Cellvibrio sp. PSBB006: one gene and its partner. The protein of the gene in region 1 binds, or shares a complex with, the protein of each later gene. Links are inferred from orthologs where the notes say so. Each region holds a gene or a part of one and is shown in the gene's direction. Other genes may lie near its edges.

What was found. The genes of interacting proteins can lie anywhere in the genome.
Region 2: the proteins of CBR65_RS16075 (region 1) and dapF are in contact, whole or in part, in a solved structure (PDB 5YGU), measured with the Escherichia coli proteins. The link is inferred for Cellvibrio sp. PSBB006 from one-to-one orthologs.

Annotation. Positions count from the first base shown.
Region 1 is NZ_CP021382.1:3,849,209-3,853,433, forward strand. What follows is about bases 658-3,647. They hold CBR65_RS16075 (RNA pyrophosphohydrolase), read left to right. Parts: upstream 658-1,873; coding sequence 1,874-2,422; downstream 2,423-3,647. Other genes in these bases: CBR65_RS16065 (imelysin family protein), read right to left, coding at 658-936; CBR65_RS16070 (HAD family phosphatase), read right to left, coding at 982-1,638; ptsP (phosphoenolpyruvate--protein phosphotransferase), read left to right, coding at 2,542-3,647. Also shown: more of CBR65_RS16065, read right to left, coding at 1-657; more of ptsP, read left to right, coding at 3,648-4,225. UniProt on the Escherichia coli protein: Master regulator of 5'-end-dependent mRNA decay.
Region 2 is NZ_CP021382.1:3,055,368-3,059,428, forward strand. What follows is about bases 804-3,629. They hold dapF (diaminopimelate epimerase), read left to right. Parts: upstream 804-1,714; coding sequence 1,715-2,545; downstream 2,546-3,629. Other genes in these bases: lysA (diaminopimelate decarboxylase), read left to right, coding at 804-1,699; CBR65_RS12730 (DUF484 family protein), read left to right, coding at 2,545-3,240; xerC (tyrosine recombinase XerC), read left to right, coding at 3,274-3,629. Outside these bases: CBR65_RS12710 (helix-turn-helix domain-containing protein), read left to right, coding at 1-98; CBR65_RS22105 (lipoprotein), read left to right, coding at 294-422; more of lysA, read left to right, coding at 452-803; more of xerC, read left to right, coding at 3,630-4,061. UniProt on the Escherichia coli protein: Involved in the succinylase branch of the L-lysine biosynthesis and in the biosynthesis of the pentapeptide incorporated in the peptidoglycan moiety. Catalyzes the stereoinversion of LL-2,6-diaminopimelate (L,L-DAP) to meso-diaminopimelate (meso-DAP).

The DNA of each region.
Region 1 (4,225 bases):
CAGCAGGGGAGATTCTCCCTGAGTCAATAAGGCTTCAAGACCGATCAATACTGCCAAATTGTGCTGCAGCGTATCGCCCGCAAACTGGTTATGGTGAGTGGTACGGTCGAGGGCAATCGCCTGGAGCAGTTGGTCCGGTAACTCGCTGCCGAGTAGCTGGTGTGCGGTGTGCTGAATGAATTCCAGTCGCATCTTCGGCGGGAGTTGTAGATAGGTTTGGCTAATGGGGCTGAGGGGGTTTTGCCAATCCTGCCGCAGGCGTTGCACATCATCAGCCAACACCTGGTTCACCAGGCGCAGCACCGTCCGGCGCCGATTATTGGGTAAATCGCCCGTTGTGAGTCCGGCGGCATTCTGTTCAGCATTGATCGTGGTTATCGGCAGAAAATCGTTAAATGACCGCTGGCCATACTCACCCCAGAGTAGAAATTCCAGTGCATGAAACCCGAGGCTGACTTCGCTCGGATCAGTCAAACCGTGTTGCTGGCGTAAACTGTCAGCGGTAAGCACGATGGAAATATCATTGACGATGCCGCTGAAAGGATAATCCTGCACGGCATCGAGATATCCCGGCTGGAGTTCGCGCGCATCAAGGACAAAATAATGCCGGTTCAGGGCCGCAAAGCGGCGCGATTGTGTCTTGGCCAGTGCGACCCAGACGGCATGTTGTTGCCATTGTTGATGGCAGTTGCGCCACTCCTGGCGCACATTCGCCAAGCTTGCTTCGGAGGGTTCAGCCAAAAACAGATCGAGTTGGGCCGACAGATTGCGGCTTGCCTGTTCCGTGTTAATCAAGGACTGAAGACCCAATTCCCAGGCATAGCGGGTGGATTTATCCAATGGGTCATCCGAGGGAGAATCAGCGGCAATAGCGCCGGATGTGCAGCATAAGAGTGCAATCAACAGGGTGAAAGCGGTAGTGAGAATGTGGTTCACGATAGTGTGAGATAGATCCCTGAGCAGGTGGTTGGTTGTTGTCCATTAATCCCGAAGGCTGATAATCGGCCAGTTACGCGTTTCTGCGGTTTGACGCAGACGCTCATCCGGATCTACCGCCACCGGGTGAGTAACCTGTTCCAGCAGCGGCAGGTCGTTGTAGGAATCGCTGTAAAAATAACTGCCATCCAAAGAATGTCCCTCGCTGGCCAGCCATTCGTTCAGGCGAGTCACCTTGCCACCCTGAAAGCAGGGTGTACCGATAATCTCGCCGGTATAGCGCCCATCAATGACCTGAGGATCTGTTGCCAGGATGTCATCCACGCCCAAATGTTTCGCAATCGGATGCGTGATAAAACTGTTGGTAGCGGTGATGATCAGCAGGTAATCGCCATTGTCGCGGTGATGTTGCAACAGCGTCTGTGCCTTGACCAACATCAACGGTTCAATGCAGATAGTCATAAATTCCTGGTGCAATTCCGCCAGTTCTGTTGCGGTAAAGCGAGCCAGGGGTGAGAGGGCAAAACGCTGGTAGGCATGGATATCCAGGGAGCCATCTTTGTAGGCCTGGTAGAAAAGGTCGTTCTGGCGGCGATACTCGACGGCATCAACCAATTGTTTACTTACCAGAAATTCGCCCCAACTGTGATCGCTGTCGCCGGCGATCAGGGTGTTGTCGAGGTCAAAGATAGCGAGGGTCACAGCGTACCTGAAGGGGTTGTTCGAAGTGGCGGCTAGCATAGCGATTGTGTGTAACCCACTCAACAACTATGTGCAGATTCTCACATTTTTTTAAACTGGCTGGCGAGCGTTGAGTGAATTGCTGTGTGCAACAGATTTGTGGAACAATAGGTCGCAACAGCATTACGCGAAAATCATGACCAAATAATGAAAGAGCAGTCCCACATACTGCTTGTTAGCCAGGATAATCAGCCCCGTGATAGACAACGATGGATTTCGCCCTAACGTGGGCATCATGCTTACCAACGACCGGGGCCAATTGCTCTGGGCGCGGCGTGTGGGCGGGCAGGATGCCTGGCAATTCCCGCAGGGCGGCATTAATGCCAATGAAACGCCGGAGCAGGCGCTCTACCGTGAACTTCATGAAGAAATAGGTCTCCATCCAGAAGATGTGGAGATTCTTGCCTGCACCCGTGGTTGGCTGCGTTATCGTTTGCCCAGCCGCTTGGTTCGACATAACTCTCAACCGCTCTGCGTCGGGCAAAAGCAAAAATGGTTTTTGTTGCGCCTGCGTACTGACGAAAGCCGTATTTGTCTGGAAAACGGTGGGCGGGCTGAGTTTGATGATTGGCGCTGGGTCAGTTATTGGTATCCGCTGAGCAAGGTAGTAGCGTTCAAGCGCGATGTGTATCGACGGGCATTAAAAGAATTATCCCTGGATCACAGCCAATTGGAAGATGGTGCGCTCGCTGAGAATTCATCGGTTTCCGGCGGTACACATGCTACCTTACTAAGAGCCAGATAAGCTTCTCCGGGACATGTGCAACCTGGTATCCATGAGAAGCTCCTGAATCAGGGCGATCTTCCCACGCGCTATCAGCGTGCGCAGATCACCGACAGACAACAACCAGGCAGTTCACCCCGATGTTAAATTCACTCCGCAGTATTGTTCAGGAAGTCAATGCCGCCCGCGACATGAAGACAGCGCTGGCGATTATCGTCACGCGCGTCAAACAGGCTATGGGTACGCAGGTCTGCTCCGTCTATCTCGGTAATCCCAAAGGCGATTATGTCCTTATGGCGACCGATGGCTTGAATGCTGATGCGGTAGGTAAAGTGCGTTTGCGCCCCGGCGAAGGTCTGGTCGGCCGGGTCGTCATGCGGGAGGAGCCGGTTAATCTGGAGCACGCGGAGACTCACCCGAGTTATCAATATTTTCCTGAAACCGGTGAAGAGCGTTTCGCTTCTTTTCTTGGTGTGCCGATCATTCACCACCGCAAAGTGTTGGGCGTACTCGTTGTTCAGCAGGTAGAACAGCGTCGTTTCGACGAAGGAGATGAAGCTTTTCTGGTCACCATGTCGGCCCAGCTTGCCGGGGTTATTGCCCATGCCGAAGCCACGGGCGCAATGGATATCATGGGTGACAAAGCCACCCAGGCAAAATTTATCGGTGTTTCCGGCGCACCGGGTATTGCCATTGGTGAGGCCGTGGTCATCACCCCGCCAGCGGATTTACGCTCAGTCCCTTATAAGGCTTGCACCGATGTGGACGCCGAGTTGGCGTTCTTTCAACAGTGTTTGATGGCGGTTCGTGAGGATATTAAATCCTTGGGCGAACAATTGCGCAGTCGGATCAACCGCGAAGAACAGGCGCTTTTTGATGCTTACCTGGCCATGCTGGATGATGCTTCACTGGGCAGCGAAGTTTCGGAGCGCATCCGGCGTGGTACTAACGCGTCCTATGCGTGGAGCGAGGTTATCCTCGAACACGAAAACACCTTCAACAGTATGAATGATCCCTACTTGCGCGAGCGGGCCACGGATCTGCGCGACCTGGGTCGGCGAGTGCTGGCTTACCTACAGGAATCCAACCAGAAGTGCCGGGTATATCCCGACAAAACCATCCTCATCGGTGAGGAGTTGACGGCTTCCATGTTGGGTGAAATTCCCAAGGAAAAGCTGGCCGGTCTGGTGTCGGTGCTCGGCTCCAGCAACTCGCACGTCGCCATCCTGGCGCGCGCCATGGATATTCCTACGGTAATGGGCGCTGTGGATTTACCTTACACCCAGATGGACCAACGCTCGGTCATTGTTGATGGCTATAAAGGCACAGTCTACAGTGATCCCGGTCCCCAGCTACGCAAGCATTACAAAGCGATCTTCCTGGAAGAGCAGGAGCTGGTTAAGGGGCTGGAGGCGCTCAAGGACTTACCTTGTGAGACGCTGGATCATTATCGCTTACCGCTGTGGGTCAATACGGGTCTGATGACCGACGTCGTCCGCTCCCTGGAGCGGGGTGCCGAAGGTGTGGGGCTGTACCGGACCGAAGTGCCTTTTCTGTTGCGCGACCGTTTTCCCAGCGAGGAAGAGCAGCGGGCAATTTACCGCGAGCAGTTGGAGGCCTTTGCCCCCCATACCGTCACCATGCGCACCCTGGATATCGGCGGCGACAAGGCGTTGCCTTACTTTCCTATTGAAGAGGACAACCCCTTCCTGGGTTGGCGCGGCATTCGTGTCACGCTTGATCACCCGGAGATTTTCCTGGCGCAATTGCGCGCGATGATCAAAGCCAGTGAGGGGTTGGATAACCTGCGTATCTTGCTGCCGA
Region 2 (4,061 bases), 790 kb from region 1 along the record:
GCTTTAACAGCAAGTCGGTGTTCAACACGTTTTTCAAGAAAATCCTCAGCGTTACGCCTTCACAGTACCGACAGGAACATGGGGAGGTAAAGAAGTAAGGCATCAAGGCAGTTCCAGGCGCGGGCTACGCGACTTTGGCAGGTTACCCGTGGAGCCCCTTTGCTCTTCATCACCGGAACCTCTGGAAGCACCGGCAGTTTGTTGTGGCACTGTCGGTGCACGGTTATACTGCCCGCTGTTTTGACTTCAGTTTGCCCGGACCAACGGGCGTGATTCGGCCCCGGGAATTCACCATGAAAACGTTATCCGCTTTGTTGTTGCTAGCCTGCCTGTGGCTAAGCGGCTGCGGCCAAACCGGCCCGCTGTACCTGCCGGAACAGGAACAACCGCAACCGGAAGCCCCTGCCGAATCACAAGACTAGCCGCCTTTTTTGCCTGATCGAGTCTATCTATGCAGCATTTTCAACCACGCAACGGCGAACTCCACGTCGAAGATGTGCCCCTGAGCGCCGTTGCCGAACGTTTCGGCACCCCGACCTATGTCTATAGCCGCGCCGCTTTTACCCAGCATTACCTGTCTTATGCCCAAGCCCTTGGGGATCATCCGGGCATGGTGTGTTACGCCATCAAAGCCAACTCCAACCTCGCCATTCTGAACCTGCTGGCCAAGCTCGGCGCCGGGTTCGATATCGTCTCCGGTGGGGAGCTTGAGCGCGTGTTGCGCGCGGGCGGCGATCCGGCGCGCATTGTATTTTCCGGCGTGGGCAAAACCCCGGAAGAGATGGCCCGGGCGCTGGATGTCGGCATCTTCTGTTTCAACGTGGAATCCGAAGCCGAGCTGGAGATCCTTGCCCGCGTCGCGGCAGACAAAGGCATGGTGGCCAATATCTCCCTGCGGGTGAACCCGGATGTAGACGCCAACACCCACCCCTATATCTCCACCGGCCTGAAAGAAAACAAATTCGGCATCGACATCCAACGCGCGCCGGCGGTCTATCGTCGCGCCGCCGAATTGCCGAGCCTGAAGATCAAAGGGCTGGACTGCCATATCGGCTCCCAGCTCACGCAACTGACGCCCTTCCTCGACGCGCTGGATCGCTTGCTGCTGCTGGTTGATGAGCTGGAAAGTGCAGGCATAACGATTTCCCACCTGGATCTGGGTGGCGGCTTGGGCGTGACCTATCGCAATGAAACGCCGCCGCCGGTGGCTGACTATATGGCCGCTATTAAACAGCGTCTGGGCGACCGTAAACTGAGCCTGATGTTTGAACCGGGTCGTTCGATTTCCGCCAATGCCGGTGTCTTGCTGACCAAGGTCATGTATTTAAAGCCCACGGAACACAAGAATTTTGCGATCATCGATGCCGCCATGAATGACAATATCCGCCCCTCGCTCTACCAGGCGTGGCAAGATATTCGTCCGGTCAAGCCGCGCGCAAGCGGTACAAAAACCTGGGATCTGGTAGGCCCGATTTGCGAGACCGGCGACTTTCTCGGCAAAGACCGCGAACTCGCCATCGAACCCGGTGATTTGCTCGCGGTCATGTCCACCGGCGCCTATGGTTTCAGTATGAGTTCCAACTACAACACCCGTGGCCGCGCCGCTGAGGTGATTGTCGACGGCGACCAGATGTTTGTTGTGCGCGAGCGTGAAACGATCGACGATATGCTGCGCGGTGAAACGCTTTTACCCGCTTGATAAAAGGAATACGCAATGCGTCTGCGGTTTAGCAAAATGCACGGTTTGGGCAACGACTTCATGGTGATTGATGGGGTCAGCCAAAAGGTGCGTTTGAGTCCTGAAAAGATTCGCCAGTTAGCCGACCGGCATTTCGGTATCGGCTTTGATCAGCTATTGGTGGTTGAAGCTCCGGAAAGTCCCGAAGTGGATTTTCGCTACCGCATATTCAACAGCGACGGCGGCGAAGTGGAAAACTGTGGCAACGGCGCCCGCTGCTTTGCCGTGTTTGTGCGCGACCGTAAATTGACCGGCAAGAATCTGATTACGGTGGAAACTGCCGGCGGCATGATGACCTTGCAGATCACCGAGAACGGCGAAGTCTGCGTCAATATGGGCGTACCGCGCCTGGTACCGGCGGAGATTCCTTTCGAAGCCGAGGCACAATCCCTTACCTATTCGTTAGCGGTTGATGGCACCACGCTGGAAATTTCCGCTGTCTCCATGGGCAATCCCCACGCGGTCACCCTGGTTGACGATGTAGCGACAGCGCCAGTCGCGACGCTTGGGCCGCTGGTTGAACGCCATACCCGTTTTCCGCAACGGGTAAATGCTGGCTTTATGCAAGTTGTCTCCAGCGATGAAATTAATCTGCGGGTATTCGAGCGCGGCGTAGGCGAAACCCTCGCCTGCGGCACCGGTGCTTGCGCTGCCGTGGTGGCTGGCAACCTGCGTCAGCTGATCGGCAATAACGTCAAAGTGAATCTTCCCGGCGGCAGCCTGCGCATCAGTTGGGCCGGCCCCGGTGAACCGGTGATGATGACCGGCCCGGCCACCACCGTTTTTCATGGACAGGTAAAGATCTGATGACCGATAAAAAATCCCCTACCCTGGCTGATCCACTGGACCCCGAACAGGTTGCGAATTACCTGCAACAACATCCGGAGTTTTTTGTTCACCATCAGGAGTTATTGGGTGATTTATTTCTGCCTCATGAGAGCGGTCCGGCGGTGTCTCTGGTTGAACGGCAGGTGTCGATTCTGCGTGAGCGCAACATCGACATGCGCAACCGCTTGAGCAAACTGCTCGACAATGCACGGGAAAATGACAAGCTGTTTGATAAAACCAAACGTCTGATCCTCAGCTTATTGGAAGGCCAGGATCTCGGCGATATCATTGACGCCTTGCATTACAGTTTCGACAAAGACTTCAATATCCATTTCACCAGCCTGCAACTTTACGGCAACGCCGACAAACTCCCCAGCAGCCAGGCCCAGGTGGTTGCCATTGCACAAGCGCGCGAACACATTGCGCCTTTGCTCAAAAGTAACCGCGCCATGTGCGGCACACTCGGGCAAAAAGAGTTGAGCTTTTTATTCGGCAAACACGCGGAAGAAATCGGCTCGGTGGCGACGGTACCGTTAATTCACGGCACCACCTTCGGCATGCTCGCCATCGCCAACCGCGATCCGAATTATTACCGCTCCAGTATGGGCACGTTATTTTTGGGCTATATTGCAGAAGTATTGAATCGGTTATTGCCGAAATATTTACCGCGCTAATTAATCGCCAATCTATGGCAAGAGGATATGCGCATGACTGAAGCTGCAACGCCTTTTGCTGACGAACTCGCTGCGTTTTTTACCTACATGCGTAGCGAGAAACAATTCTCGCCCCTGACGCAGGAAAACTATCAACGCGACCTGGAAAAATTCTGTCGCTTCTGCGCCAAATATTCGCTTCACGATCTCGCCGCCCTTCAGCCACAGCATATTCGTCAAGGTGTTGCAGCCTTGCATCGCAGTGGCCTCGGCGGCAAAAGCCTGCAACGCTGGCTGTCTTCCCTGCGCAGTTTTTTTCGCTTTGCGATTAAACGCGGCTGGATGAAGAACAATCCCGCTGATGGAATTCAGGCTCCAAAATCACCTAAAAAATTACCCAAAACCCTGGACGCGGATCAGACCTCGCAATTTGTTGAGGTGACGGGCGATAGTTTTATTGCCTGCCGCGACCGTGCGCTGCTGGAATTGGTTTATTCATCCGGCCTGCGTCTGGCCGAAGTCACCGGTTTGAATGTGACCGATGTCGATTTAAAAGAAGGCATGGTCAATGTAGTGGGCAAGGGTTCCAAGCAACGCATCTTGCCGGTGGGTCGTCATGCTATAACCGCATTGGAGGATTGGTTACCGCAACGCGCCCTGAATGCACCTGCTGATCAGGTTGCATTATTTATTACGCAACGTGGTGCACGGATCGGCCATCGCGCGGTGCAATTGCGGATGCAGCAATTAAGTGTGCAACAGGGGATGGATAATCCGGTGCATCCGCATATGTTGCGTCATTCATTTGCGAGCCATGTGTTGGAGTCGAGTGGGGATTTGCG